2 regions of the Streptomyces marincola genome follow, and region 2 is predicted to be linked to the other one. Evidence: riboswitches for the same ligand, from Rfam matches in the RefSeq annotation. Region 2 holds a riboswitch; the other holds the start of a gene.
The links. Region 2 has a riboswitch for cyclic di-AMP ahead of LC193_RS10960 (M23 family metallopeptidase). Riboswitches for the same ligand answer to the same signal wherever they lie in the genome.

Region 1: another riboswitch for cyclic di-AMP. It lies ahead of LC193_RS13060 (M23 family metallopeptidase); the one in region 2 lies ahead of LC193_RS10960 (M23 family metallopeptidase).

Annotation. Positions count from the first base shown of each region.
Region 1 is NZ_CP084541.1:3,058,673-3,073,705, forward strand. It holds gene LC193_RS13030 (hypothetical protein) at 1-485, opposite strand, end outside; gene LC193_RS13035 (hypothetical protein) at 603-1,334, shown strand; partial or broken gene LC193_RS29110 (MrcB family domain-containing protein) at 1,794-2,333, opposite strand; gene LC193_RS13045 (hypothetical protein) at 2,418-2,657, opposite strand; gene LC193_RS13050 (helix-turn-helix domain-containing protein) at 3,329-4,075, shown strand; gene LC193_RS13055 (aldo/keto reductase) at 4,116-5,057, opposite strand; gene LC193_RS13060 (M23 family metallopeptidase) at 5,175-6,188, opposite strand; cyclic di-AMP (ydaO/yuaA leader) riboswitch at 6,286-6,456, opposite strand; gene LC193_RS13065 (winged helix-turn-helix transcriptional regulator) at 6,669-7,154, opposite strand; gene LC193_RS13070 (PP2C family protein-serine/threonine phosphatase) at 7,218-8,363, opposite strand; gene LC193_RS13075 (endonuclease/exonuclease/phosphatase family protein) at 8,633-9,586, shown strand; gene LC193_RS13080 (MFS transporter) at 10,001-11,710, opposite strand; gene LC193_RS13085 (TetR/AcrR family transcriptional regulator) at 11,765-12,367, shown strand; gene LC193_RS13090 (Na+/H+ antiporter) at 12,607-14,193, shown strand; gene LC193_RS13095 (zinc-dependent alcohol dehydrogenase family protein) at 14,289-15,033, opposite strand, start outside.
Region 2 is NZ_CP084541.1:2,599,982-2,615,014, reverse strand. It holds gene LC193_RS11005 (RNA polymerase sigma factor SigF) at 1-48, opposite strand, end outside; gene LC193_RS11000 (STAS domain-containing protein) at 296-676, shown strand; gene LC193_RS10995 (ATP-binding protein) at 846-1,337, shown strand; gene LC193_RS10990 (response regulator transcription factor) at 1,576-2,253, shown strand; gene LC193_RS10985 (ATP-binding protein) at 2,273-3,526, shown strand; gene LC193_RS10980 (GtrA family protein) at 3,595-4,098, opposite strand; gene LC193_RS10975 (5-(carboxyamino)imidazole ribonucleotide synthase) at 4,211-5,341, shown strand; gene purE (5-(carboxyamino)imidazole ribonucleotide mutase) at 5,338-5,898, shown strand; gene LC193_RS10965 (dipeptidase) at 5,895-7,115, shown strand; cyclic di-AMP (ydaO/yuaA leader) riboswitch at 7,594-7,782, shown strand; gene LC193_RS10960 (M23 family metallopeptidase) at 7,786-8,703, shown strand; gene LC193_RS10955 (ABC transporter permease) at 8,857-9,654, opposite strand; gene LC193_RS10950 (ATP-binding cassette domain-containing protein) at 9,651-10,613, opposite strand; gene LC193_RS10945 (TetR/AcrR family transcriptional regulator) at 10,765-11,529, shown strand; gene LC193_RS10940 (HemK2/MTQ2 family protein methyltransferase) at 11,604-12,260, shown strand; gene LC193_RS29175 (CDGSH iron-sulfur domain-containing protein) at 12,235-12,654, shown strand; gene LC193_RS10930 (iron-containing redox enzyme family protein) at 12,637-13,620, opposite strand; gene LC193_RS10925 (pectate lyase family protein) at 14,422-15,033, shown strand, end outside.

The sequences.
Region 1 (15,033 bases), 460 kb from region 2:
TTGGCGACCACGCACACCGTGCGCCCGGCGAGCTGCCGGCGGAACGCCGCCACGTCGATCGGGTCGCCGCCGTCCAGCGGCAGCCCGTCCAGAGGCGCCCCGCTCAGCGCCATGTACCGCCCGTGCGCGTCCATGGCCTCGGCCGCCCGGCCGTCGGCTTCGAGCGCTTGGGCGCGCAGCCGCCACGCGCCCCCCGAGCGGGCGCGCAGCGCCACCGCGGAGTCCGCGATGCGGCGGGCCAGCCGCACCTCGCCGGCGTCGAGCGCGAGCCGCCCGATGTTCAGCAGGGCGTCGAAAGAGCGATCGGCGGACGGCTCGTACGCGACGTGCTCGGCGACGAACGCGCCGATCGCGGCCACGAGCTTCGTCCGCTCCGGCGTCGCGACGCCGTCGAGCGCGGCGAGGTACCCCGCGCATTCCCGCACGCACGCGGTGGTGAGATCCTCGGCGCGTGCGACGCTTCCAGGGCGCAGCCTGACCTTCATGGGGCTGAGAGTGCCCCTCGGGCGGGCAGCCCACGTGACTCGCGAGCACCGGGCAGGTGAACGTTGCCTGTCTAGCGCTTCCCCCGAACCGACCGTAGTGTTCCCCTCACACTACGCGTGGCTTGGAGCGCGATGTTCACCGAGTACGAGTTGCAGCTCCGGGAGCGCTTCCTCGCCGCTCCCCTCACCCCGGCCCCGGCACCCTGGCGTGCCGTCTTCCCCTCCCACGCGAGCCTGCCGATCGGCGGCCTGCTCGGCGTCGGCTTCGCGCCCGACCCGCGCGACGGCCACGATCTGCTCATGGTCGTCTCGCAGGGCGGGCACGGCGTGTTCGACACGGTCACGGGCGCGCTCCTGGCCCGCGACCGCGACCCCGATGCCGACATCTGCGACCCGGCCGGCCCGTTCCTCACCTGCCCCGGCATCGGGCCGCTGACCGGCACGCACGTCCGGATCGCCGGCCTGCACGGCGGCGGTCTGCACTCGACGACGGAGGACGGCTGGGCCGTCGACGTGGTCAGCCCGGACTGGCCGCACCACCGCGTCCTGCTGTCCGCCGACGGCGGCCTGTGCCACGGCCCGGCCGGCGGCGTCTGGTGGCTGATCCACCACACCACGCACGCCCCGCTGCGCACCGCCGGCTTCTCCCCCACGGGCACCACGCTCGCGGTCGCCACGAGCACCGACCTGACCCTGCTGACCCGTGCGCCCTCAGCCGTCGACGATGCCCCAATCGACGGCGGAGCGGGAGCCCGACCAGCCCTCGGGCGTCTTCCACACCGATCCGATGCCGAGTGTCTCCAAATAGTCGACGTAGGCGCGGACATCCTCGGTGAACAGGGCCAATAGCCGTGGCGGCCGGTCGCGATCCGCGAAGAAGTGCCGGTACTCGAACAGCTGCCCCACCGCCTCACGGACCGCCCGCGTGGGGTTGCCCGCTTTGACGACCTTGGCCTCGACCAGCCATTCCGCATCGCCCCTGCGGAGCACTAGGTCTTTGGGGTGGACCTGCGTGTTGCGTAGAAAGCCACGTGGTTTGACGTAGCCACCGAACTCCGCGACGAGCGTTTCGTGGCGTCGCGTCTTCCGCTGCGTGCGCGCGGGGACATGGGCGACGTAGTCGGCGTCGTTCTTCGGCCGGAAGTGGTCCAACGTTTCCGGCGCTGGACGCGGGGCCCGCTCACCCGGCACGGGCTGGTGCGCGGGATCGGGCTCGTAGGAGACGAACGGCTCGTCCTGCGGGTCCAGGTACCACACGCTTCGTTCGACGTGAGCGGCGAGTTCCAAGAGGTCCGCCGCCTCCCACAGGTCGTCGCGCAGCGTCGCCTCGGGTGGTAGGGCAGCCGTTTCGTACCGCCGCGCGGCGACGCTGCCCGCCTCGTAGGTGTGGGGCCGCCAGTGCTTCCGTTCGGCGCCCAGGCGCAACGGTTCGTCCCACCCCTTCAACGCGTCGCGCAGCATCGCGGATTGCAGGCGCCCGGCGTTGCGGCGCAACCGCTCGCGCAGCTGCGCCTTGGAGGGGTAGGCGTTCTTGAGTCGCTCGACGCCCTGTTGCAGCGTGAGGGACACGGCCGCCAGGTCGGCGGAGAAGATGTACGCGAGGTACAAGCCCTCTTGCGAATCCTCGCTGACATCGGGGTCGAAGATTCCGATCCACGGACTGACCGCGGCCCCACCGTTGCCGCCGTTTCCCGTGGCGTGCAGCCCCGCGGGGAGCGGCAGTGCCATCGTGTGAATGCCACGCAGGAACTCCTGCGCTGGCACGCCGGCCTTCGTGCCCGCGCCTCGATCGTAGGTCTGCGCGACACGTCGCAGGACATCTCGGAGGTCCGTGAGGGGCGTCTCCATGCGCCCATCCTGCCAACCGCTCGCGCCCCCGCGTACTCAGGGGGATACGAACGGCCCGCGCGGCTGCGGCTGGTGAAGACCTCATCAGCGGTAACCGGCGTCCCGCGCGGACCACGCACGTCGAGGTGTGACCCGCCGTGCCGCCCACAGCACGGTGGTGTGGCACATGGTAAACGTCTCGCCGGAGGCGAAAGTCAGCCTTTTGCCACCGCGCCCCGCCGTCACCATGTCCTGCACCGTGTGCACCTGCCCGCCGATCATGATCTGATCTCCGCGCTGGACGGTACCGGCATCGATCTCGATAGCGACGAGCACGCCGTTCATGGGGTCACCGCGCGGTGGCACCAGCAGTCGCACGCCTGGTAGATCACGGGCAGTCCGGTGGGAGAGGGTGGGACTTCCCCCTTCGCGCACGCGTCATGGGCGTTCACATGGCAATCGGGGCTTACGTAGCTCTCGATCGGCCGTGGACACTCACTGGTCGCGACCGCCAGAGCCGCGTGGAGAGCTTTGGCGTCCGTGAGGCACGCGCCATGTGGCGGCACGAGCCACCGGATTGACGTTCCGCGCCTCCAGGAAGCGGGCGGCACCGCCACAGTGTCTCCGAGTCCCAGCACCCATACCCCCGGGAGGCGCCAGTCGCGTGCTGACCCGGCGGCCACGAACCAGTAGGTGGTGCGGGCGGCCTGGTCGAGCAGCACAGGTCCTGAGTGCCTCCCAAGGCGGTGCATTGCGCGCGTTCCGTCTTCCGCCACTACGCGGATGCCATCGAACGACCTTCCGCATGGGAGCGCGCTGACCCCGTTCCCCTCGGACGGGATCCACCAGGGGAGAGGCACCGGGCACGAGGGTGGCATCGCGACCTCCGCGTATCGACACGAGCAACGTGAGCCCCACCGTGACTCGCCCTTCTCGCCAGCTCTACGGCGTCGTCATGTCATAACCGTCAGTCCATCGCGGTCGTTGGTGATGTCAGTTGTGACGAAGGAGTTCCCGTGAACGAATCGCTCCGGCAGGCTATTGCGCAGGCGCACCTGACGCCGCACCAGTTGGCACGGGCGTGCCAGGTCGAGTCTCGGACCGTTGATCGCTGGCTCTACGAAGGGCGTGTGCCGCGGCCGGGGACGCGCGCCGCCGTCGCCGCACGACTACGAGTGGAGGAATCCGTGCTGTGGCCCGCAGCCGCCAAGGCGGTCATGAAGACCGGGCCAGACCGTGAGGTCGTGTCCGTCTATCCCTACCGCTCGTCGTGCCCTTCCGCTGTGTGGCGCGGGCTGATCACGGGTGCCAGGGAGCACCTGACGTTCGCCGGCTACACCAACTACTTCCTGTGGCTCGACCACCCGAACCTGGCCTCCGTGCTGCGCAAGAAGGCCCGCTCGGGAACAGCGGTGCGGTTCCTTCTAGGAGTGCCGGACTCAGACATCGCCAGGCGCCGGGAGCAGGTGGAGCGAACCGCGTTGACCGTATCGACGCGCATCCGGATCACCCTTGAGCATCTGGCACGGCTCACGGACGTCGACGGCGTACAGGCCCGGTACAGCGACGCCGACCAACACATCTCGCTCTCCGTGTTCCGGTTCGACGACCAGATGCTCGTGACCCCGCACCTGGCGTATCTCGTCGGCCACGACTCCCCCATGCTGCACCTACGGCGGCTTCAGGACGACGGAACGTTCGACCGCTTCGCCGCGCATGTCGAGACGTTGTGGGCGGACGGGCGCCCGGTGGGCGAGGGGTGACCGGGTCCGGGCGCCTCCGCGCGGGGTGTTGGCGTGCCGGTCAGTCGGATGCCGTGGTCAGCAGGTCGAGTTCGGCGTCGGTGAGGCGCAGGTCGGCCGCGGCCAGCAGGGCCGGGAGCTGGTCGGTGTCGCGGGCGCTCGCGATGGGCGCGACGACGGTGGGCCGGGAGGCGAGCCAGGCGAGCGCGACGGTCGCGTGCGCGGCGGAACGCGCGGCGGCGACCTGGTCGAGCGCGGCGAGGACACGCTGACCGCGTTCGGTCTCCAGGTACTGTGCCGCGCCTTTGGCGCGCGGCCCGGTGGGGGACGCGCCGGGGCGGTACTTGCCGGTCAGGAAGCCGGCGGCCAGCGCGTAGTAGGGAGCGGCGGCCAGCCCGTACTCGGCCGCGAGGGCGGCCCGTTCGCCCTCGTAGGTGTCGCGCGAGACGAGGTTGTAGTGCGGCTGGATGGCGGTGTAGCGAGCGGTGTTCTCGCGGGTGGAGAAGGCCAGGGAGGCGCGGAGGCGTTCCGGGCTGATGTTGGAGACGGCGATCTCGCGGACCTTGCCGGCGCGCACGAGGTCGTCGAGCGCGGTCATGATCTCCTCGACGGGCACCGACTCGTCGTCGAAGTGCGTGTAGTAGAGGTCGATGCGGTCGGTGCCGAGACGGCGCAGGGACTCCTCCGCGGCGCGTTTGATCGTCGGCGCGGCCAGGCCGGTGAACTCCGGGTGGGTGCCGACCTTGGTCGCGACGACCATGGAGTCGCGGTTGCCGCGGGCGGCCAGCCAGCGGCCGATGACGCGTTCCGATTCGCCGCCCTGGTGGCCCTCGACCCAGGCCGAGTAGCCGTCGGCGGTGTCGATGAAGTTCCCGCCAGCCTCGGCGTAGGCGTCGAGTACCGCGAACGACCGCTCCTCGTCGGCGGTCCAGCCGAAGACGTTCCCGCCGAGGCAGAGGGGGGACACGTGCAGCGATCCGATGGCGTGCCGGCTTGTCGTCATGTGTCCAGACTAGTGCCGACGGCCCTGGCGTCGGGGGAGTCGCCAGGGCCGTCGGGGCGGGGTGGACCGGGCTCGCCGGCCGGGTTCACGGTGCGGCGGGTGCCGCCGGGCCGCGGGTCAGATCGACAGGCCCTTGTCGCGCAGCCACGCGAGGGGGTCGACCGCCGTCTGGCCGTCGGGCAGGACCTCCAGGTGCAGGTGCGGGCCCGACGAGTTGCCGGTGGAGCCGACGCGGCCGACGGTCTCGCCGGTGACGACTTCCTGGCCGGTCGACACGTTCATCGAGGAGAGGTGGCAGTACCAGACCTCGGTGCCGTCCTCAAGCTCGACGATCACGCGGTAGCCGTAGGAGCCGGCCCAGGCGGCCTCCTTGACGACGCCGCTGTGCACGTTCTTGACCGGGGTTCCGGTGCTGGCGGCGAAGTCGGTGCCGGTGTGGGTGGTCTGCCACATCGCACCGCTCTGGCCGAAGTACGTCGAGATGCGGTAGTCGGAGAGCGGGAGGGCATAGCTCTCGCGCAGTTGCCGCAGCCGCTCCTCCTCGGCGCGGCGCTGGCGCTCCTCCTCCGCGCGGCGCTGCCGCTCCTCCTCGGCGGCGCGCTCCTCCTCCGCGTTCTGCGCGGCCTGCTCGGCCGCGTCGGCGGCGGCGGCCTCGAACGCGGCCGTCCTGACCTGCGCGTCGGCGCCCGCGTCCGCCTGGTCGGCCTGCTGGATGATGCGGGCGCGCAGCGCCTCGCCCGCGTCGGCCGGGCCGGCCTCGGCCTCGTCGCCGGTGAGGCCCGCGCTGGTGAACGGCGTGACCGGCGCGGTGTCCTCGGCGGGCGCGCCGTCGAGCAGACCGCCGAGCACGGGGATGGAGTTGAGGGTGTCGGCCGCGGAGTCCATGCCCGGCATGGCGGCGGCGCCGTCCTCGTTGGCGGTGGCCATGCCTCCGGCGCCGACCGCGGCCATCACGCCCACGCCGAGCACGGCCCTGCTGCGCGCGATCGTTCCGCCGCGCTGGCGGGCGACCCGGTGCCTGCCGCGGACGGGGCGGACGGTGTCCTCCCCGGGGTTCCACTCGCCGTAGGACTGGGTGCCGCCCGGCTTGGCGCCGAAGTACGCGGGGTAGGGCCCGGGCGAACCGGGCACGCCCTGCTGCCCGTAGGTGTCCTGGGGTACGGCTTCGAGGGTGTCCTGGGCCGAACCCTCGACGGAGGCATGCCGGTTCAACGCCACGGGGGCGCTCTCCTTTCCTTCCTCTCGCCTACCGGGTTAGCTGACGGGTTCGGAGCAGGAAGGTCTCCTACGAGTGACCGGCCGCGGGTGGCCGCCGGCTGCCCGATTCACCCCAAGTGGTGGTTCCCCGGTTCCATGAGTGCAGTTGTTTCCCACACGCCGGATTCGGCGACGGAGCGCGGTGCCATCCTTGCGACGGCGGTGACGGCCGCGCTGCGTTATCGAACGTTAATAGACGCGCCCGCCGGATTCCAAGTGTCTGCGGCAAATAAAGGCACCTTCTGACCAGGACCTAAACCCTCCAAGTCCTGCAAATCGGGCATAATTTCGCTCCCCGAGCGCTGTACGTCACATCTGACGGTGCGTCAACTGTTATGGAGCGCTGCCCACTCCTCACCCGGGGTAATCCTCGGCGGCCTCGCCGTCCGCCCGTTCCCTGGCGTCGTAGGCGTCGCGTGCCGCGGCGATCTCGCGCTGGTGCTCCTCGGTCCACGTCACGAGCGACTGGATGGTGGCGTGCAGCGTGCCCCCCAGCGGCGTCAGCGCGTAGTCCACGCGCGGCGGGACGGTGGGGTGAACGGTCCTGCGCACCAGGCCGTCGCGTTCCAGGTGCCGCAGCGTGCGGGTGAGCATCCGCTGGCTGATGCCGTCGATCTCGCGCTTCAGCTGGGTGAAGCGCAGGCTGTTGCGGTCGAGCAAGGCGATCACCAGCAGCGACCACTTGTCCGCGATGCGGTCGAGGATCTGGCGGACCTCGCAGCCCTCGCGCGCGTCCCACTGCTTGGCCCCGTAGGAGTGGCTCGTCCCGCAGCACTCGGTGTGCGGGTCGAGCAGAGCGTTGGCCCCGTGACCGGGGGACATCGAAGTGCCTTCTTCCACGACGCCCAATAGTTCCGCATGATGCTGTCGGTTACAACACGGAACCAACCTCTGACCTGTGACTCACTGTCCGTTCCTTCGCTCCGGCCGTGCGCCGGGCCCGGAGACGTCCACCGACCCGCCGGGGGCGTGGGCCACGGCGAGCAGCGCCATGTCGTCGTCGAGCGCGCCGCCCGCGTACGCGATGACGCGGTCCACGAGGCCGTCGAGGCACTCGGCCGGATCCTCCGTCGGCAGGCCGCCGAGACCGTCCACGATGTCGAAGAAGACGCCGGTGGCGTTCCTCGCCTCGCTGAGCCCGTCCGTGTAGAGCAGCAGCCCGGCTCCGGGCGGGAACCGGGCCGTGCGCGCCCGGGTCCGCGCCGGTCCGAGGTCGCCGAGGCCGAGCGGCAGCGCGGGATCGGTCGTCAGGAACCGGGCGCGGGCGCCCTCAGGCACGAGCACCGGTGGCGGATGACCGCGGTTGAACACGCGCACGCGGTGCGGCGAGCCCGGGGGCATCTCGACGAGGACCGCGGTGGCGAATCCCTCGATCGGGTCGAGTTCCAGCCGTGTCGTCCGTTCGCGCACCAGCGCGGCCTCCATGCAGTTCGCCACGGCGGACAGGTCGCGTTCGCGCTCCGCGGCCTCCCGGAACGCGCCCAGCAGCACCGCGACCGCCTCCGTCGCGGCGAGGCCCTTGCCGCGCACGTCGCCGACCAGCATCCGTACGCCGAACGGTGTCTCCCGCAGGGCGTACAGGTCGCCGCCGATCAGCGTGTCGCGCCGCGCCGGCCGGTACCGCGCCGCGACGCGCAACGCGCCCGCCTCGCCCGGCGGCGCCGGCACGACGGCGCGCTGCACGATCCTGGCCACGTCGCGCGCCGACGCGACCCGGCGGTCGCGGCGGGCCACGATGCGGTTGATGGCGAGGGCGAGCAGCGAGATCAGTGCCACGGTCGCGACCTTCACCAAGGACTCGCTGAAGTGCGGCTCGGCCCGCAGAGCCATCTGGGCGGCGACGACGCCGGTGGCCAGCGCGCCGTAGCCGACGGTGACCCGGAGCGAGAGCACCGGGGCGACGAGCAGCGGCGCGGCGACGTAGAACGGCGTCAGGGTGACGTGCGGCGGGCTCGCCAGGTCGAGCACCGCCCCGATCGCGATGAGGACCGCGGGGAGCCAGGTGAGGACCCGCGCCCTGGCCCACCAGGGGGGTGCGGAGGTCTGCACCGTCCCAATCTCGCGCCGGGCGGGCGGAGCGGCCAGTCGATCTTGGCGGGCGCGGGGCGGCGCGTTGCGCCGTTCGGTCGTGGCCGACGGGCGACATGGTGGCGGGGTGGCGGGGTGGCGGGGTGGCGGGGTGGCGGCGGGGGCGCGTGCGGGCGGGGTGGAGCCGGGAGTTCCCCTCTTGTTCCGCACGAGGTCGCGCGGGCCTCACCGGTGGGCGGGACAGTCGCGTGCGGATGGCGGCACCACACGTGAGGAGCATCATGAGGGGTATGTCACGACGAGGGGTGTTCGGGGCGGCGGGCGCGGTCGGCGCCGCGGGCATGACCGGGCTGCTCGGCGCGAACGCCGCGGCGGCCGATGAGCGTCCGCACGCCGGGGCGCGGCCAGGACCCGCGCGGGGCGAACGACCGGTGATCGGCGAGGCGCGCGGCGACCGGCTGCACCTCATGGCGTTCAACATCAGGATGGACGCGAACGCGGCCCCCGGCACTCCCGACTCATGGGCCGATCGCAGGCCGGTGCTCGCCCGGTTCCTCGGGCTTGAGCGGCCGACGGCGTTCGGTGTGCAGGAGGCGCTGTACCACCAGGTCAAGCAGGTCGCCGACGACCTGCCCGGCCACTACGACTGGATCGGCCTCGGCCGTGAGGGCGGCGCCAGGGGCGAGTTCATGGCGATCTACTACGACACCCGCCGACTGGAACCGCTCGACTTCGACCACTTCTGGCTCTCCGACACCCCGAACGTGATCGGCTCGACGTCCTGGGGCAACACGGTGGTCCGCATGACGACGTGGGCGCGCTTCCGCGACCGCCGCACGGGGGCCGAGTTCGTGCACGTCAACACGCACTTCGACCATCAGTCGGAGAACTCCCGGCAGCGCAGCGCGGCGCTCGTGCGCGACCGCATCGCGGAGTTCGACCGGAACCTGCCCGTCGTGCTGACCGGCGACTTCAACGCCGCCGCCGAGACCTCCGAGTCCTACCGCATCCTCGTCGAGGAGGGCGGGCTCGCGGACACGTGGCTCACCGGCGAGCGGCAGACCCCGGCGTGGGGCACGTTCCCCAACTACCGCGAACCGGTCGACGGCGGCTCGCGCATCGACTGGGTGCTGGCGAACCGGCACGTGGACGTGCTCGAATCCGCCATCAACAACTACCGGCACCGCGGCCGTTACCCCTCCGACCACACTCCGGTGCAGGCCCTGGTCCGGCTGCGCGGCTGAGCCGGGAGCCTCGCGCTGGTGGGCCGGGCGCCGGGCGGTGCCCGGCCCACCGGCGCCGGGGACATCGCGGAACGGGCCCCCTGATCGGCGGGCGCCGCGGACGGCCGCCGCGGCGGGGGACGACAGGAGCGGCAGGGCCGCCAGGTGCTCCTCGGGCACGAGGAACGCGTCGGCCGGCACCGGCAGCCGGGGCGCGAGCCGGGCGATCAGCGCCTGCTCGGCGTCCGGCGGTGCCGGAACGGCGCGCCCGACACCACCTCGCGCCCGTGGCCGTGCGGCTCGTCGGGCCCGTCGCGGAACAGCGCGTCGGCCGGCTCCGCGCCATCGGGAGCCGGCGGCCGCGTCCACGCCCATCTCCATTTCGTCCACGCCGTGCACAACGACCGTCCGTGCCCGGGACACCGCCGTCGGCGCTCACCCCCCGGCCCCGTCGTCAGACGAGCGCCGCAGCTCGGCCCCGAGGGCGGCCACGAGCCGCCACACCGTGTCGATGAGGAACACGAAGCCCCAGATGCGCCCCGCGTTCCACAACAACTCCCGCGCCCCGGTGAGCTCGTCGGGGGCGCGCCCCGACATCAGCACCTCCGCGGTGTCGCCGCTGATCACGTCCGCCGCCCAGGAGAGGCCGGCGAACAGGAGCGCGACCTGGGCGACGGCGAACACCGCGGCGTGCCTGGCTATCGCCGCGCCCGCCTCCCGCAGCCCGTCCGGCCGCCGCGCGGCCGGCGCGGGACGCGGCACCCCGGCCGCCCCCGCGGTCCCCGCCGGCTCCGAACCCCCGGCGGGCGCGACCGGCGCGGTGGCGGCCAGGACCGCCCGCGGGGCGCGGCCCGTCCCGTCCGCCGCCCCGGTGCCCCCGGGGCGACCCTGCTCCCCGGGCCCCGGCTCCCGGCCCGCCGCTGCGTCCGGCTTCCTGGGCGGGGGCGGCGGGAAGTTCCGCACGCCGAGAGCCCGGACGGACAGCGGAACGATCGCGGCACCGGCCAGGATCACCGCGGCGGCGGCCACGCACGCCACCTCCCACGAGGCCCGTTCGTACAGCAGTCCGGCCGCTACGGTGCCGATCGCGCCGCCGACCAGCGCGGCGGACTCGTACAGCCCCATGCCGCGGCCCACCCGTTCGCTGCCCGACGCCTCGGCTATGACGGCCTCCTGCACCGGCATCACCGCCGCCCACGCCACACCGCTCAGCACCCAGAGGGCGGCGACGGCATAGGGGTTGGGCGCCCAGGCCAGGCCGAGGGCGAACACCGCGCTCGCCACCGAGGCCAGCGCCAGGACCGCGGTCCTGCCGAACCGGACCACGAACGCGTGCAGGTACTCGGGCAGCAGCCCCGCGGCGACGGCCCCCGGGAGGAACACGTAGGCGACCTCGATCACTTCGAGGCCGAAGCCCCGTTGCAGATGCAGCAGCAGGAGCAGCCCGATCGCCGCCTCTGCCGTCATCGTGAGGGCGACCGCGCACAGCATCGGCCGCAGCCTCCGGGCCAGGCCGCCGCCCCGGGTCCCCGCGGCGTCCGCGCCGCCGCCCGCCGGGGAGCCCGCCGCGGCGGAACCGCGGCGCGGACTGCTCAGCAGCGCGCCCGCCGCGACGAGGCAGGCCGCGGCGCAGCCGAGGAACACGGCGCGGAAGTCGGCGGCCGACAGCAGCGTCAGGCCGGCGAAGAACGCGATCCACGCGCCGTTCTCCCTGGCCGCCATGAGCCGCGGGTAGACGCCCGAGTCGTCCGCGAGGCGCTCCCCGATCATCGCGCGGACCGTCACCCACAGCAGCGCGCCGCCCACGCCGCCGAGGGCCGCCGCCGCCCAGGCCGCGGCCATGGAGCCGGCGAACGCGTACCCCGCGCAGGCCAGCGCGTAGAGGACCGCCCCCGAGGCGGCGACGCGGCGGCGGTCGCGGGTGTCGGCGAGGACGCCTGCGAAGGGTCGCGCGACGACCGAGACCACCATCTCAAGACCGACGAGCAGGCCCACCTCGCCCGCGTCCGCGCCGAGCGCCATGCCCGCCCAGAGCGGGAGGAGGAAGTCGATCAGCTCGGCCGGACCGTTCGCGAGGGCGGACGCGAGCAGCGCCCGTTTCTCCCGCGATTCGGCCGGCCGATCGCTCAGCGTTGCCCCAGACATGCACGCAGCGTAACAGAACACCTGCTCCACTACGAGGGTTTCTATGATGCCCTTGTGCCCCGTCACGTCGACCCCGAGGAACGCCGCAGGCAGGTGGCCGAGGCCCTGTGGCGCCTGGTGGTGCGCGAGGGGCTCGAACGGGCGACCGTGCGCGCCGTCGCGGCCGAGGCGGGGCTCTCGCTCGGCGCCGTCAGTCACTACTTCTCCAGCCAGGAGGCGCTGCGGCTGTACGCGCTCGACCTCGTCAACCAGCGCGACAACGAGCGCATGGCCGCCCTGTCGCGCGAGGGCACCGCGCGCGAGATCGTCGAACGCCACGTGTGGGCGATGCTGCCGTTCGACGAGTGGTCGTACGAGTCGAGCCTGGTCTTCTACTCGTTCCTGGTCCAGGCGCGCACCGATCCCGCGTACCGCGACGCCACCGCGGCCATCAACCGCGAGATCGAGGCCCTGTGCCGGTCGGGCGTCGAACTGCTCGCGCGCCGCGGCGAGATCGCCCCGGGCCACGACCTTGAGGAACTGACCGCGGCGTTCCGCGCACTGGTCGAGGGGCTGACGTTCCAGGGCGTGATGTGGCCGGAGAGCACGGACCACGACACGATGCGCGCGGTCGTCCGCCACTGGCTCGACTCCCTCGCTGCGCCGCCCCGCGGCTGACTCCGCCCCCGCCCGCTCCCCCTTCCGCCGGCTCGCGCCCCCGCGCGCGCCGCCGGTCGAGCGCCCCGCCGCCGACCGCGCGCCGTGCGCCGCGCCGGGACGCCTCTGCTCCATTGGAACGGCCCGCCCGGCCCGGCAGGTCGTGGCGACGGCCTGTCGCCACCCGGTTCCGGCGAACCCGGCCGCGCGTACGTCAGGATCTCCGCGCCGCTCACGGCGGGTGGCGGAAGGAGAACGCCGTGCTTGGTCTGGTGCTCGTCGTGGTCCTCGGGGCCGCGGTGCTGGTCTGCGACCTCGCAGGCCGCCACCTGCACATCGCGACGCCTGTACTTCTGCTCGTCGCGGGCACGCTGCTCGGGTTCCTGCCGGGCCTGAGCGAGGTGCGCCTGCCGCCCGAGACGATGCTGCTGCTGTTCCTCCCCGCGCTGCTCTACTGGGAGAGCCTGACCACGTCGCCGCGCGAGATCCGCCGCGACCTGCGGGGCATCGTGCTGATGAGCACCCTGCTCGTCCTGGCCACGGCCGCCGCGGTCGCGACCGCCGCCCACGCGCTCGGGCTGCCGTGGGGGCCCGCGTGGGTGCTCGGAGCGGCGGTCGCGCCGACCGACGCGACGGCCGTCGGCGTGCTCGCCGGGGCCCTGCCCCGCCGCAACATCACCCAGCTGCGTGCGGAGAGCCTGGTCAACGACGGCACCGCCCTGGTCGTCCACGGCCTGGCCATCGGCATCACGATCGGCCAGGAGAACCTGGCCCCCGGGCACGTCACGGGCCTGTTCCTGCTCGCCTACGCCGGCGGCGTGGCGGCCGGGGCGCTCACCGCGTGGGTCGCCGTGCGGGTCAGGCGCCACCTCGACGACCCGTTGCAGGAGAGCGCGGCCATCATCCTGATCCCCTTCACCGCCTTCCTGCTCGCGGAGTCGGCGCACGCCTCGGGTGTGCTGGCCGTCGTGGTGTGCGGGCTCTCGATGAGCCAGGCCGGGCCGCGGGTCGGGCTGCCGGGCACGCGCCGGCAGACGGAGGAGTTCTGGTCACTCGCGATCTTCCTGCTGAACGGCTCCCTGTTCGTGCTCGTCGGCCTTGAGGCGCAGGCCGCCGCCCGCAACCTGACGAGCGACGATCTCGTGCACGCCCTGGCCATCGTGCTGGTCGCCTGCGCCACGCTCGCGGCGGTGCGCTTCGCGTTCCTGTTCGGCGTGATCGACCTGATGTACGCCGTGGATCGCCACCCGCGCCGGCGCACGCGCCGGGTAAGCCCGAGGGCGCGCGTGGTCGCCGGTGTGGCCGGGTTCCGCGGCGCGGTGTCGCTCGCGGCAGCGCTCGCCGTGCCGCACGCGCTCGACTCGGGCGCCCCGTTCCCCCACCGCGACGTGATCGTGTTCGTCACCTCGGGGGTCGTCGTGGTCACCGTTGTCGCCCAGGGCCTGCTGCTGCCCCCGGTGATCCGCTGGGCCCGCCTGCCGCGCGACACCGCGGTCGAGGAGGAACTGCGCCTGGCCAGGGAGACCGCGCTCCGGGAGGCGCTGGCCGCGCTCCCCGAGGTCGCGGGCGGGCTCGGCAGCGACCCCGAGGTCGTGGAGCGCCTGCGCCGGGAGTACCGCACCCACCTCGCCCTGATCGCGGCCCATGACGGCGACGGCGACGAGGAACCGGCGGTCCGGCGGGACCGGCACTACACGGCCCTCGGGCTCGCCCTGCTGAGGCGCAAACGCGCCACCATGATCCGCCTGCGCGACGAGGGGCGCATCGACGACACCGTGCTGCGCACGCTCCAGACGATGCTGGACGCCGAGGAAGTGCGGTTGCTGAGGCACCAGTCGACGGACTGACCCGCCGGGCGCGGCGGTACAGCGCGCGCCGTACCCCGCCGGCGCGCGCCCCACGAAGGGCGCGCGCCGGGCCCAGGGCACGGTCGAGGGCGCGTTCAGGGGCGCAGGAGCGTTTTGATGGCGCGGCGTTCGTCCATGGCGCGGTAACCCTCGCCCACCCGGTCGAGCGGCAGCGCGAGGTCGAAGACCCGGCCCGGGTCGATCCGGCCGGACAGGACGCGTTCGACGAGGTCGGGCAGGTACGCGCGCACGGGGGCGGGTCCGCCGCGCAGCGCGACATGTGACTGGAAGAGCTCCACCCCGTCGAAGACCGCGTCGTGCGGGACGCCGACGAAACCGACGTTCCCGCCGGGGCGGGCGGAGCGCAGCGCCTGCCGCAGCGACTCCTGGGTCCCGACGCATTCGAGCACCGCGTCCGCGCCGATGCCCCCGGTCAGCTCCTTGACGCGGGCCACGCCCTCGTCGCCGCGCTCCGTGACGATCTCGGTGGCACCGAACGCGGTGGCGAGCCGCTGCCGGTCCTCGTGCCGGCTCATCGCGATGACGCGCTCGGCGCCGAACTCCTTGGCCGCGATGACCGCGCACAGGCCGACGGCGCCGTCACCGACGACGACCGCGGTCGAGCCCGGCCGCACCCTCGCGGCCACGGCCGCGTACCAGCCGGTCCCCAGGACGTCCGAGGCGGCGAGCAGGCCGGGCACGAACGCGGCGTCCGGGTGCTCCGGCGTGGCGACCAGCGTGCCGTCGGCCAGGGGGACGCGCACGTACTCCGCCTGGCAACCGCCGACGAACTCCCGGCGCACGCAGTTGCTCTGGTAGCCGTTGCGGCAGTTGGGGCAG
Region 2 (15,033 bases):
TGTGGTGACGCCGGAGCGCGGTTCGTGAGTACGAGGGGCCGGTGACATGTGTGTGTCCTCCGTAAGTGTCTCGGCATATGGCTGCCGAAGCCGTGACGTGCACTGCGGGGTGCGGCGCCTCCAAAGCCGGCTGGGAAAGTGACGCCTCTAGACCTACCGGTCACAAAGCGGCCATGGCAAGTCTGCTACGCACTAATTCCGAATAATGTCCGGGTTGTTCGGCTGTCGGGCGGTCGCCCTTCGGGCTAAGGTTTCGAACCTAGCCAGGAACGAGCTCCGATATGAAGGGGGCTGCATGGACCGTGGGATGCCGGACGAGGCGAACCGGCGACGCCTGGCGGTCGATGTGCGTCGCACGGACTCGGGAGCGGTGATCACGCCGGCCGGAGAGCTTGATCACCACTCGGCCGAATTGCTGCGCGAATCGCTCGATCAGTGCGTTGCCGACGGCCGTTTCCGGATCGTTATTGACTGTTCGCGGTTGGAGTTCTGTGACTCCACCGGGCTCAATGTGCTTCTCACCACACGTGGTGAGGTCGAGGAGGCGGGAGGGGAGGTCCATTTGGCCGGAATGCGACCAAATGTCGCCCGCGTCTTCGAGATAACGGGCGCCGGGGCGGTCTTCACCCTGCACAAGAACCTCGATGACGCGCTCGCGGCACTGCCCGCGGACTGATCAGCACACCGGCCTGCTGTACGCGGTGGCCGTGGGCGGGTCACACTATTGCCTGGATCGGACGGGTGTGGTCACCGCTCGGCAGGGCAGGAGATCAGTCACGCCGGATCACAGACAGGTTCGGCCAGGGCCAGGCCGGCCAGCGGCGTTGCGGTGAGGGGAGGCGCGCATGGGTACCACCCGGCCCTATCCGGCAGGCGACCAGAACCCGGAGCAGCAGGCGTCGGCGACGGTGGCCGACGCCATGCTCCAGGTGCGCAGGCTCCGGCTCGCCGGGGCTCCCGGCGTGGTGTCCCGGGCCAGGGAGTTCACGCGTGCGGCCCTGCACGACTGGGACTGGCTGCCCGCCGCCTCGGAAGAGGTGCGGGCGGCGGCCGAGGACGTGCTCCTCGTCGTCTCCGAGCTGGTCACGAACGCCTGCCTGCACGCGGGCGGACCCGATGAGCTGCGGATAGGCCGGGGCGCGAAGCTGCTGCGCGTGGAGGTGCTCGACCGCGGCGACGGCGTTCCCGCGCTGCGCACGGCCCGACGGCCGGGGCGCCCGGGCGGGCACGGCATGTTCATCGTGCAGCGCCTCTGCCTGGACTGGGGAGTGACGCACGAGCCGGGGGCCGAGGGCAAAACGGTCTGGGCCGAGCTGGCCGCCCCGCCGGACGCCTGACCCGAGCCGCCGGACGCCTGACCCGGACCCGCAGCGGCCCGCCCGCGCCGCCCCGCCGGCCGTCACCCGCCGCGCCCGGCGCGGGCCGCCGACCGCGCGCCCCTGGCGCGCCCCTGCTCCGCGCAGCGCGTTCGCCGCGCCGTGCCCGCCCGCGCCACGGGTCCCGTGCGCCGGGGTGCTGCCGCGCGGTCGCACGGACCGCCCCCGCCGCTCAGCCGCCTGCGTCTACCATCGGGCCATGACCCGAGTACTGCTCGCCGAGGACGACGCGTCCATCTCGGAGCCGCTGGCGCGGGCGCTGCGCCGCGAGGGATACGAGGTCGAGGTGCGCGAGGACGGGCCCGGCGCGCTGCGGGCCGGGCTGCGGGGCGACGTCGACCTGGTCGTGCTCGACCTCGGCCTGCCGGGCATGGACGGGCTCGAAGTGTGCCGCCGGCTGCGCACCGAGGGGCTCGGGCTCCCCGTCCTCGTGCTGACCGCCCGCGCCGACGAGGTCGACACCGTCGTCGGGCTCGACGCGGGCGCCGACGACTACGTGACCAAGCCGTTCCGCCTGGCCGAGCTGCTGGCCCGGGTCCGCGCCCTGCTGCGGCGCGGCGCGGCGGAGAGCGCTCCCGCGCCCACCGTGCACGGCATCCGCATCGACGTCGAGTCGCACCGCGCGTGGATGGGGGAGGACGAGCTGCACCTGACCGCCAAGGAGTTCGACCTGCTGCGGGTCCTGGTGCGCGACGCGGGCCGGGTCGTGACCCGCGAGCAGCTGATGCGCGAGGTCTGGGACACCACCTGGTGGTCCTCGACCAAGACCCTCGACATGCACATCTCCTGGCTGCGCAAGAAGCTCGGCGACGACGCGGCCAACCCCCGGTACATCGCCACGGTCAGGGGCGTGGGGTTCCGGTTCGAGAAGAGCTGACGGGCATGGGGTACCGGTTGTGCGCCGGAGGCTGATCAGCTCCACGCTCGCGGTGGTGCTCATCGTGATCGCGGTGTTCGGCGTCTCCCTGTTCGTCGTGGAGACCCGCACCATCACATCGAGCGCCCGCGACCGCCTGGAGGCCGACGCCGCCCGCGTGCTCGCGGAGGTCGAGAGCCGCATCGCGGCGGGCGAGCCCGTCACCGAGGAGGAGCTGCGCGGCTCCGCGCCCGCCGACCGGCACGTGCGCATCCAGCTGCCGGGACAGCCGCCGGTGCTGCTCGGGGAGCCGCCGGACGGCGACGCCATGCGCGCCGAGCAGAGCGGGGGGCGCGGCGAGCACGTCAGCGTCGAGCAGCCGAGCAGTGTGGTCAGCGACGAGATCGGCCGGATGCTGACGATCCTGCTGATCGTCTCGCTGCTCGCCGTGGCCGCCGCGGCCCTGCTCGCGGTGCGCCAGGCCCGCCGCGTCGCCGCCCCGCTCACCGACCTGGCCGAGACGGCCGAACGGCTCGGCTCCGGCGATCCGCGCCCCCGCCACCGCAGGTACGGCGTCGCGGAGCTGGACCGCGTCGCGGACGTGCTCGACGCCAGCGCGGAACGCATCGCCCGCATGCTCACCGCGGAACGCCGCCTCGCCGCGGACGCCTCCCACCAGCTGCGCACGCCGCTGACCGCGCTGTCCATGCGCCTTGAGGAGATCATGACGACCGAGGACCGGGACACCATCAAGGAGGAGGCGGCCATCGGCCTCGCCCAGGTGGAACGGCTCACCGACGTCGTCCAGCGGCTGCTCACCAACTCGCGCGACCCCAGGCTCGGCTCCGCGGTCGGCTTCGACCTCGACGAGGTCGTCGTGCAGCAGGTGGAGGAGTGGCGGCCCGCCTACCGCAGCGCGGGGCGCGCCATCGTGCACTCGGGGCGGCCCGGCCTGCGCGCGGTCGGCACGCCGGGCGCGGTCGCGCAGGTGCTGGCCTGCCTCGTGGAGAACTCGCTGATGCACGGCTCCGGCACCGTGGCGATGCGCACCAGGACCACGGGCAACCAGGTGGTCGTGGAGGTCACGGACGAGGGCCCGGGAGTGCCGGGCGAGCTGGGCTCCCGCGTGTTCGAACGCACGGTGAGCGGCCGGAACTCCACGGGCCTCGGCCTGGCCGTGGCGCGCGACCTGGCGGAGGCGGACGGCGGGCGGCTCGAACTGCTCCAGCAGCGCCCGCCGGTGTTCGCGCTGTTCCTCAGCCGCGAGGCGGAGCAGGGGCAGGCCGCCACCTGAGCGCCGCGTGACCGCGGCGGGCGCGTCCATCCGGCGCGTTCACCGGCTCACCGCGCGCGTTCACCGGCTCACCGCGCGGGTTCGTCCGCGGCCCCCCGGCCGGCGGGGACGGCCGCCGCGGGCGGCGGCCCGTCGGCCTCGGGCAGCCGGAACACCCACGTGCGGTAGGACCAGAAGCGGAACAGCGAACCGATGCCGAGCCCGATCACGTTCTTCGCGATGTTGTCCGCGAGCGGCGAGGTGAAGCCGAAACCGTAGTGGGACAGCGCGAGCACGCCGTTCTCGATCACCATGCCCACGCACGAGAACAGCAGGAACAGCCCCGCCTCGCGCCTGCGGCCCGACTTGTCGCGGTGCCGGTAGGTCCAGTAGCGGTTGCCGACGTAGTTGGTGCAGATGGCCGCCGAGGTGGCGATCACTCCTGACCGGATCGGGGCGAGACCGAACGCCTGACTGCACAGGTTGAACACCGCGACGTTGACGAGGAAGCCGAACGCCCCGACCGTGCCGAACTTCGCCAGCTCGCGGGCCACGCCGCGCAGGCGCGCTTGCGGCGTGCGGCGCTCGTTCATCCCGCCATGCTAACCACGCCGCCGCGGCGGCATAACCGCCTCGCGCGTCCCGGCCGACGGGCCGCGCGGGGGCGGCGGCTACGCTGGGTGCGTGACATTTCCCGTGGTCGGCATGGTCGGGGGCGGTCAGCTCGCCCGGATGACGCATGAGGCGGGCATCCCGCTCGGTATCAGGTTCAAGCTGCTCAGCGACTCGCCGCGGGACTCCGCGGCCCTCGTCGCCGGTGAGGTCGTGGTCGGCGACCACCGCGATCTGGACACCCTGCGCGCGTTCGCGAAAGGCTGCGACGTGATCACGTTCGATCACGAACACGTACCCACCGAACACCTCCGGGCGCTCGAAGCGGACGGCATCGCGGTCCGTCCCGGCCCCGACGCGCTCGTGCACGCGCAGGACAAGGCCGTGATGCGGGCCCGCCTCACGGCGCTCGGCGTGCCCTGCCCGCGCCACCGCGTCGTCGAGGACCCGGCCGACGTGCGCCGTTTCGCCGAGGCCGAGGCCGGCGGCTTCCCCGTCGTGCTGAAGACGGCGCGCGGCGGCTACGACGGCAAGGGCGTGTGGGTCGTCGGCTCGGCCGAGGAGGCGGAACGCGTCACCGAGCCGTTCCTGGCCGGGGTGCCCGTGCTGGCCGAGGAGAAGGTCGACTTCGTGCGCGAGCTGGCCGCCAACGTGGTGCGCTCCCCGCACGGCCAGGCCGTCGCCTACCCGGTGGTGGAGTCCGTGCAGGTGGACGGCGTCTGCGACACCGTGATCGCGCCCGCGCCCGGCCTGCCGGCGGCCACGGCGGTCGCCGCCCAGGAGCTGGCCCTGACGATCGCGCGCGAGCTGGGGGTGACCGGGCACCTGGCGGTGGAGCTGTTCGAGACGGCGGACGGCCGGGTCCTGGTCAACGAGCTGGCGATGCGCCCCCACAACTCCGGCCACTGGACGCAGGACGGCGCGGTCACCTCGCAGTTCGCCAACCACGTGCGCGCCGTCCTCGACCTGCCGCTCGGCGACCCGCGCCCGCGCGCGCCCTGGACGGTCATGGCCAACGTGCTCGGCGGCGACTTCCCCGACATGTACCCGGCCTACCTGCACTGCATGGCGCGCGACCCGGGGCTGAAGATCCACATGTACGGCAAGGACGTGAAGCCGGGCCGCAAGGTCGGCCACGTCACCACCTACGGCGACGACCTGGCCGACGTGCGGGAACGCGCCCGGCACGCCGCCGACTACCTGCGAGGGATCATCGACGAATGAGCAGCGCCCAGCCCTCTTCCCCGGAGTCCCAGCCGCCCCGGCCGTCCCAGCCGCCGCGCGTCGGCATCGTCATGGGCTCCGACTCCGACTGGCCGGTGATGCGCGCCGCGGCGGACGTGCTGACGGAGTTCGGCGTCCCGCACGAAGTGGACGTCGTCTCGGCGCACCGCATGCCGCGCGCGATGGTGGCCTACGGCGAGGAGGCGGCGGGCCGCGGGCTCAAGGCCGTCATCGCGGGGGCCGGCGGCGCCGCCCACCTGCCCGGCATGCTGGCCGCGCTGACCCCGCTGCCCGTGATCGGCGTTCCCGTGCCGCTCACCCACCTCGACGGGATGGACTCCCTGCTGTCGATCGTGCAGATGCCGGGCGGGGTGCCGGTCGCGACCGTGTCCGTCGGCGGCGCGAAGAACGCCGGGCTGCTGGCCGTGCGCATCCTCGCCGCCCACGACGAGGACCTGCGCGCGCGCATGCTCGACTACCAGGACGGGCTGCGGCGGCAGGCCGAGGAGAAGGGGCGCCTGCTGCGCGCCGCCGTGGTCACCGGCGGCCAGGAGTGACGGCCGCGGCGGACCCCGCGACGCTGGCCAGGGCCGCCGAGCTGCTGGCGGAGCACCCGGTGTTCGACGGCCACAACGACCTGCCGTGGGCGCTGCGCGAACAGGTCGGCTACGACCTGGACCGCCGGGACATCGCCACCGACCAGGGCGCCCACCTGCACACCGACCTGCCGCGGCTGCGCGCCGGCGGCGTGGGCGCGCAGTTCTGGTCGGTGTACGTGCGCACCGACCTGCGCGGCGACGCCGCGGTGAGCGCCTGCCTGGAGCAGATCGACGTCGTGGACGCGCTCATCCGGCGCTACCCGGACCACCTGGGGCGCGCGCTGACCGCGGACGACGTGGAACGGGCGCGGGCCGAGGGGCGGGTCGCGTCGCTGATGGGGGCCGAGGGCGGCCACTCCATCAACAACTCGCTGGCGACGCTCCGCGCGTTCCACCGGCTCGGCGTCCGGTACATGACGCTGACGCACAACGACACCATCGACTGGGCCGACTCGGCCACCGACGAGCCGCGGCACGACGGGCTGAGCGCGTTCGGCGAAGAGGTGGTCCGCGAGATGAACCGGGTCGGCATGCTCGTCGACCTCTCGCACGTCGCGCCCGCCACGATGCGCGACGCGCTGCGCGTGACCGAGGCGCCCGTGATCTTCTCGCACTCCTCGGCGCGCGCTGTGTGCGACCACCCGCGCAACGTTCCGGACGACGTGCTGGCCGCGCTCCCGGGCAACGGGGGTGTCGCGATGGCGACGTTCGTGCCGAAGTTCGTGCTGCCGGGGGCCGTGGACTGGGACCGGCGCGCGGCGGAGAACCTCGCGGCCCACGGGCTGCACCCGCTGGACACGACCGAGCGGGGGATGGCGGTGCACCGGGCGTTCGAGGCGGAGCACCCGCGCCCGCGCGCCACGGTGGCCACGGTGGCCGACCACCTGGACCACATGCGCGAGGTGGCCGGCATCGACCACGTCGGGATCGGCGGCGACTACGACGGAACGGCGTTCCTGCCGGACGGCCTCGAAAGCGTCGCGGGGTACCCGCGGCTGGTGGCCGAGCTGCTGGCGCGGCGCTGGTCGGCGGCCGACCTCGCGAAGCTGACCTGGCACAACGCGGTCCGCGTGCTGCGGGACGCCGAGGCCGTGGCCCGGGACCTGTCGGCCCGGCGGGGTCCGTCGCTTGCGACGATCGGGCAGCTGGACGGCGCCGGGGCGGCCGGTTCCTGAACGGGCGGTGCTCGAACGGGCGGTGCCTGAACGGGCGGTGCGGGCCGTTGGCGCGCCGGCGGCGTGCGCGGTTCGCGGCGCGGTCGTGCGCGGGGGAGCGCCGGGAAGCGCCGGGGCGTGCGATCTCCCGGCCTGGCGCTGGCATTTCGGGCATAGCGCCTGTTTCGGGCTGGCTCCGGATCCCGTGACCGAGTTCACTCGGCCCCGGGCCCCGTCGTCGCGCCGAATGGCGGCGGGGTGCTCGCGGGGCCGTCAAGTGCCCCTGGCTCAGGGCGAGTTGACGCGCTGTGACCCGGGGCGGCGGTCGCCCTCCGTGTGCCGGCGGGCGCGGAGGGTGCCGGGGGCGTGCCGGTGGGTATTTTCCGTCACACGGCTTGTGCCCGGACTTTCTTGTCCTGCCCGAATTCTTCGGCTTACCGTTCTGCCCGCGCCGCATTCGCGGCGTTCCGCGCCGGACGCCGAATCCTGTCACCCGGTCGTGGAAACGATGCACTTCCGTGTGACAGGAGCGGGGGACCCACTCTTCCGCCGGGGCGCGGCCCGACCGCGCACCGGCTCGGGGTGAAGTCACCGCCGCGTCCGGGCCGCCGTGCCCGGGGGCGACGGTGGCCGGGCATCTCCGGCCCGAACCCGACAGCTCACCTCGCAGGCGATGGAGAGGAGCACACCTATGTCCGCACGCGGACGTCACCGCCGTCAGCGGGTACGGCGCATCTCCCGCATCTCCCTGGTGCTCACGGCCGGCGGTGCCGGCGTGGCCCTGCCGCTCGCCGCGGCGGGCACCGCGAACGCCGCGCCCGCGGCGCACGCCGCCCCGGCCGCCGAGACCGCGGGCGACCGCGCCGCGGCCCTCGCGGCCCCCGTGGCCGCGCAGCCCGCCGAGGCCGAGCAGGTCGCGTCCGCCGGGACGTACACCGTCGCCAAGGGCGACACGCTGTTCCACATCGCCACCACCGAGGACGTCGACGGCGGCTGGGAGGCCCTGTACGACGGCAACCAGGACGTGATCGGCGACAACCCGGACCTGATCAAGCCCGGTCAGGAACTGTCGCTCGACGTGGTCGGCGGCGCCCCGGTCGCCCAGTCCGCCCCCGCCCCGCAGGCCGCGGAGCCGGCGCCCGCGCCGGAGCCCGAGCCCGCTCCCGAGCCGGCGCCCGCGCCGGAGCCCGAGCCGGCCCCGTCCGCCGGCTTCACCTCCCCGGTCGACGCGCCGCCGAGCACCGCCTACCGCGTGGCCGGCTCCTCGTGGTCCTCCGGCTACCACACCGGCGTCGACTTCGCCGTCAGCACGGGCACGCCCATCAAGGCCGTCGCCTCGGGCACGGTCGTCACGTCCGGCTCCGGCGGCTCGTACGGCAACGAGATCGTCATACGGCACGACGACGGCCACTACTCCCAGTACGCGCACCTGTCGTCCCTGGGCGTCTCCGTCGGCCAGACCGTCGCGGCCGGCGAGCAGATCGGCCTCGCCGGTTCCACCGGCAACAGCACCGGCCCGCACCTGCACTTCGAGGTGCGCACCGGTCCCGGCTACGGCTCGGACGTGGACCCGCTGGCCTACCTGCGGGCCAACGGCGTGACCATCTGACGCCGCTCCTCCCCGCTCAGGGCCCCGCACCGCGCGGGGCCCTGACGCGTTCCCCGACCCCGAGTCCTCCGGACCCGGGGCCGCTGCCGCGCGGACGCGTCCGGCGGAACGTTCCCCCTGTCAACGTCCCTCAGGCCCGGCCGAACGGCGAGGTCAGTGGCTCAGCCGCTGGTAGGCGCGGATCGCGAGCGTCGCGAACACGGCCGTCAGCAGCACCGGCCAGCCGATCGCGAGCAGCATCGCGTTCTCGGCGGCCCAGGAGCCGTTCGCGGGCAGTCCCGGGTTGCCGAACAGCTCGCGGATCGCGGTCACGGTGGCGGACAGCGGGTTCCACTCGGCGATCACGCGGATCCAGCCGGGCAGCAGTTCGGGCGCGACGAAGACGTTGGACACCGCGGTCAGCGGGAACGCCAGCGGGAAGACGATCGTGCTCACCGTGTCCGCGTTGGGCACCACGAGCCCCAGGTAGATGCCGATCCACGTGATCGCCACCCGGAGCGCGAGCACGAGGGCGACGGCCAGGAGCGCGTGCCCGATGCCGCGGTGCCACTCCCAGCCGACCAGCAGCCCGCAGACGACGAGCACGCTCATCTCCAGCAGGGCGCGTGCCAGGTCCGCCGCGCTCCGGCCGGTCAGCAGGGCGGAACGCGCGACGGGCATCGACCGGAACCGGTCCACCACGCCCCGCCCGGCGTCCACCGCCATGGCCGTTCCGGTGGCGCCCATGCCGTAGAGCATGGTCATCGCGAACACGCCGGGCAGCAGGAACTCCCGGTAGTCCCCGCCGCCGGGCACGGACATGCCGCTGCCGAAGACGTAGCCGAAGACCAGCACGAACATGATCGGCAGCGCGAAATAGAGGACCACTTCCTCCGGCGCGCGCACCAGGTGCGCCATGTTCCGCCGGGTCATGATCCAGCCGTCCGCCGCCGCGAGCCGCGCGCGCCTCATGCCGCCGCCTCCTTCCGCCCGGGCCGCTGGCCGGTCAGGCGCAGGAACGCCTCGTCCAGCGTGGGCCGCCTGGTGCCGATGTCCTCCACGGCTATGCCCGCCTCGTCCAGCGCCCTGACCACGCCGGTCAGCGCCGCGACCCGGTCCGTGACCTGCGCGCCGACGCGGCGGGTGTCCCGGTCGATCTCGGCGGCGGCCCGGCACACGCGGGTCACGACGGCGGCGACGGACGGCAGCTCCGCCTCGTGCCTGGCGACGATCTCGACCCGGTCCCCGCCGATGCGCGCCTTCAGCTCGTCCGCCGTGCCCTCGGCGACGACGCGGCCCGCGTCGACCACCGAGATGCGCGCGGCGAGTTGGTCGGCCTCCTCCAGGTACTGCGTCGTGAGCAGCACGGTCGTGCCGCCGGCGACCAGGGAGCGCACCGCGTCCCACACCTGGTTGCGGCTGCGCGGGTCGAGTCCCGTGGTCGGCTCGTCGAGGAACAGCACGCGCGGCACCACCACCATGCTGGCCGCCAGGTCGAGGCGGCGGCGCATGCCGCCCGAGTACTGGCCGGCGTTGCGCCCGGCCGCGTCCGTCAGGCCGAACGTGTCGAGCAGTTCGTCCGCGCGCCGCCGTGCCGCGGCGGGGCGCAGTTTGAGCAGCCGTCCGAACATCACCAGGTTCTGCCGGCCGCTCAGCTGCTCGTCGACGGCCGCGTACTGGCCGGTGAGCGCGATGACGCCGCGCACGTCGGCGGGCCGGCGCGCCACATCGATCCCGCAGATCTCCGCCCGGCCCGCGTCGAAGCGCAGCAGAGTGGTCAGGGCCCGCACCGCGGTGGTCTTGCCGGCGCCGTTCGGGCCGAGCACCCCGTGCACCGTTCCGGCGCGCACGGTGAGGTCGAACCCGTCGAGCGCCCGTTTCTTCCCGAATTGTTTGCGCAGCCCCTCGGCCACGATCGCCTGTCCGGTCATCTCGCCACTTCCATCCCCGTTGTCGTACGGCAGCGCGTCGCGCGCCGCGGCAGAAACTGTGTACGGCGTAAACTTCGGTGTACACGGTACACAGTTTTAGGATGCGGTCAAGCGCCGATCGAGAGCCGACCGGGGTGGGTGAGGGAGGACGATGACTGCCGAACGGACCGGGGCGCGGGACGTCGAGACGATGATCGACCTGCTCTGGCGCACCAGGCCGCCCGGCAGCAGGGGGCCGCGCGGCGCGCTGAGCCTCGACCGCATCGTCGAAACGGCCATGGAGATCGCGGACGCGGACGGCGTCGGCGGCGTCTCGATGCGCAAGATCGCCGAACGACTCGACGTCACCACCATGTCCCTCTACCGCTACATCCCGCGCAAGGAGGACTTGCTCGACCTCATGTTCGACGCGGTGATGGGGAAGCCGGACACCGGCGCCTGGCCCGAGGACTGGCGCGGGCGTCTCACCTGCTACGCCCTCGACGCCCGCGCGACGATGCTCGCCCGCCCTTGGCTGTGCGACATCCCGCTCAGCGGCCCGCCGCTCGGGCCCAACAACCTCAGCTGGCTTGAGGCCGCCCTCGCCTCGCTCGACGGCACCGGCCTGAGCGACGGCGACATGGTCGGACTGATCATGATCCTGACCAACTACGTCCTGTCCGACGTGCGGCAGGTCGTCTCCATCAACCGCGCCGTGCCGCGCACCGGGTTCACCTACGAGGAGTGGGGCGAGATCTACGGCAGGACGCTGGCCACGCGCATCGACCCCGCCCGGTTCCCCCACGTCGTCCGCGTGGCGACCTCGGGCGTCTTCGGCCCGGAGGCGGCCAGCGGGGACGAGGACTTCATGTACGGCGTCGACTTCCTCCTCGACGGCGTCGAGGCCCTCGTCCGCCGCGGCGACGCACCGGACTGAGCCGTCCGGCCGGTCCGCGGGACTCCCCGGTGGCTTCGCGATTGGAAACGCCACCGGCGGGGTACCCGGGCGCCATGTGGCTGCTGAGACCCCCCGGCGTGTACGCCCCGCAGGACGACACCTCGCTGCTGAGGGAAGCGCTGCTGCGCGAACCCCTGGCACCACGCGCCCGCGTCCTCGACGTCGGCACGGGCACCGGCGCGCTGGCGCTCGCCGCCGCGCGCAAGGGGGCGGCGCACGTCACGGCCGTGGACGCGTCGCGGCGGGCCGTGCTCACCACGAAGCTGAACGCGCTGCTGGCCGGCCTGCCCGTGCACGTCAGGCACGGCGACCTGTTCCGGCCCGTCCACGGGCAGACGTTCGACCTGGTCCTCGCCAACCCGCCCTACGTCGTCTCGCCGCGCGCGCGGCTCCCGCGCCGCGGCCGGGCCAGGGCCTGGGACGCGGGCGAGGACGGCCGCGCGGTGCTCGACCGCATCTGCGCCCAACTGCCCCTGCTGCTGCGGCCCGGCGGGGTCGCGCTGATCGTCCACTCGGCGCTGTGCGACCCGGACCGCACCGTGGCGCACCTGGCCGCCGGCGGTTGCAAGGCGGAGGTCGCCGACCGGCGGCTGATCCCGTTCGGCCCGGTCATGTCGGCGCGCGCCGACTGGCTGCGCGGCCGGGGGCTCATCGGGCCCGACGAGGACCGGGAGGAGCTGGCCGTTGTCCGCGCAGAACGTCCCGCCTGACGCGCGGAACGCCCCGACCGGCGCGCAGGACGCCCCGACCGGCGCGCAGGACGCCCCGACCGGCGCGCCGGGCACCCCGCCCGCCGGGCCGGGCGGCGCGTCCGCTGCCCCGGGCGCTCCCTCCGGGGCGCCGCGCGAGGCCCGGCGGGTCTCCCAGGAGCCCGGCGGCCCTGTACTCATCGAGGGGCCCGTCGAGTTCGTCCTCGACGACGGAACGGTCGTCCGCTCCGACCGCCCCGTCGTCGCCCTGTGCACGTGCCGCCGCAGCCGCCGCTTCCCGTTCTGCGACACCAGTCACCGCCGCAGGAGCAAGCCGCTCCGGCGCACGCCGGGGCGCGAGCCGGGGAAGGCAGCGCGCGTGCCAGGAGAAGATGAATCACAGGGGAGCGCGTAGCGCGGAACGCCCCGCCTCCCACGCCTCGATCAGCCGTTCGCCGAGCCGGTCCTCAAGCCAGACGGTGGCCCCGACCCCGAACGCGACATCCCGTTCGAGCTCCGGCTCGTCCGCGAGCAGGCCGCCCACGACTTCCCGCCGCATCATTTGCTCGTGCACCGCGTCCGCCTCGACGTGCTCGGTGTAGAAGCCGACCGCCGCGGGCCCGGCCCCGACCCGTTCCATGCCCTGCGCGATCCGCCGCGACCCGGGCGACGACGTGATCTCGACGGTCGCGAAGTGCCCGACGAGCGCCCCCCGCAGCGCACGGTGCAACCCGAACATCGACATGAGGTTCACCGTGGCGAGCAGCTCGGCGGTTCCCGACTCCATGTAGTGGCCGTACCGGGTGTCGAGGCCCAGGTCCGCCATCAGGTCCGCGTACAGCCGCACATGCATGCGGTCGGGGTGCCCGCCCCCGTACTCGTCGTACTCGACCGCGACGAACCCCGCCTTCGCCCGGCCGGTCAGGCGCGGGATCACCCAGGCGTGCGGATCGCCCTCCTTGAGGTGGTACAGCGAACGCAGCGCCGCGTACTCGCGCACCTGCTCGATCCCCGCGCGGTCGCGCAGGAAGTAGGAGACGCCCGTGCCGTTCACCGGTTCGACCAGCAGCTCGTCGAGCAGCCCGGCCGCGTCCTCGCGCGCGGGAACGTCCGCGCGCAGCGCCCCGAGGAAGCGCCGTTCCAGCGCGCCGCGCAGCGCCAGCAGCCGGGGGTCCCACTCCCAGGCGTCGTCGACCCCCTCGATGCCCCGGTAGTGCAGCTCGTAGCAGAGGTAGAGCGCCAGGTGCAGGTCCTCGCCGTAGGGCGCGGCGCCCTCCGCGTCGACCCCGCGGAACGGGTCGGCCCCGGCCTCGCCCGGCCGCAGGCCCAGCACCCGCACCACCGCCGACGACAGCTCGCCACGTCCAGCCGGCATCTTCATCTCGACTTGCTCCCTCCCGTACTCATCCCGCGCCGGGGCTTTCCTTCCGGCGCGCGGAACCGGCGGCCCGAGTACCCGCGTTCCCGCGCCCCGAACCGCCCGGCGCGCCCCCGGCCCGCGCTCAGGGCGCGGCGGCGGGGACGCGTTCCGCCGGAATCGCCGCGTCCCGCGCCGGCGAAGCGACAGGTCAGGGGAGCGCTCCCATGATGATCGTGAACATGTCGATTTTGCTCGCCGACGATGCCTTGTCAGTCCAGTGGAGGCCGCCCTATTCTCCCAAAAAGAAAACGCTTTCCAGGCGTTCTCATGGAGGTGACGACCATGAGGGGCCTGGCGCGGCTCCGGTTCTGCGAGCCGCTGGCCACCTGGCGCGCGCCGCATCCGGGGTAAGGGCGCGCGTCCCGGAAGGAAAGGTGCACGACGTCACGACGGAGTCGTTCCGAGCCGCCCATCGCGGACCCCGCGACGACGGCTTCGCGTGGCGAACGGCCGGCCGTGCCGCCGGTTCCCGTCGCCGCCACCCCGGCGGCGCGACGGTGGCAGAGGCATGACCGGGCGACGTTTTGAAAGCGCTTTCCCGCGCACTTCGCGGCCGGTTCCGGCGACCCCGGACGTTCATGCCGCGTCGGCTCCGGCGCCCCGGCCGGGCCCGGGCGAAGCGGTCCCCATCCGGCACCGCGCTCCCGCCGGGCCGCCCGGGCGACCCACCCGGCGGCGGGCCGCCGGTCCCGGCGTTCCCGGGGACGGCCGCGGTGCGCGGCGACACCCCCTCGTACTCGACGACGGAAGGCGAGCGGATACATGAGACGAATAGCCTCGCTACGGCTCTACGCCGTGCTGGCCCTGATGGCCGTCGTGGCCGCGACCGGCGTGGTGCTGTCGATGCCCAAGGCGTCGGCCGCCACCGGCAGCGCCACCGGATACGCCTCGCAGAACGGCGGTACCACCGGCGGCGCGGGCGGGCAGACCGTCCGCGCCACCACGGGAACCGCGATCCACGCGGCCCTGTGCAACCGGGCGAGCAGCAGCACCCCGATCATCATTCAGGTCGAGGGCACCATCAACCACGGCAACACCAGCAAGGTGTCGGGCGACAGTTGCAGCACCGCCGCGGGCGTGATCGAGCTGAAGCAGATCAGCAACGTCACGATCGTCGGGGTCGGCAGCGGCGCCACGTTCGACCAACTGGGCATCCACATCCGTGAGTCCAGGAACATCATCATCCAGAACGTGACCATCAAGAACGTCAAGAAGTCGGGCTCGCCCACCTCCAACGGCGGCGACGCCATCGGCATGGAGAGCGGCGTCCGCAACGTCTGGGTCGACCACGTCACCCTGGAGGCGTCGGGCGGGGAGTCGGAGGGCTTCGACGGCCTCTTCGACATGAAGAACGACACGCAGTACGTGACCCTG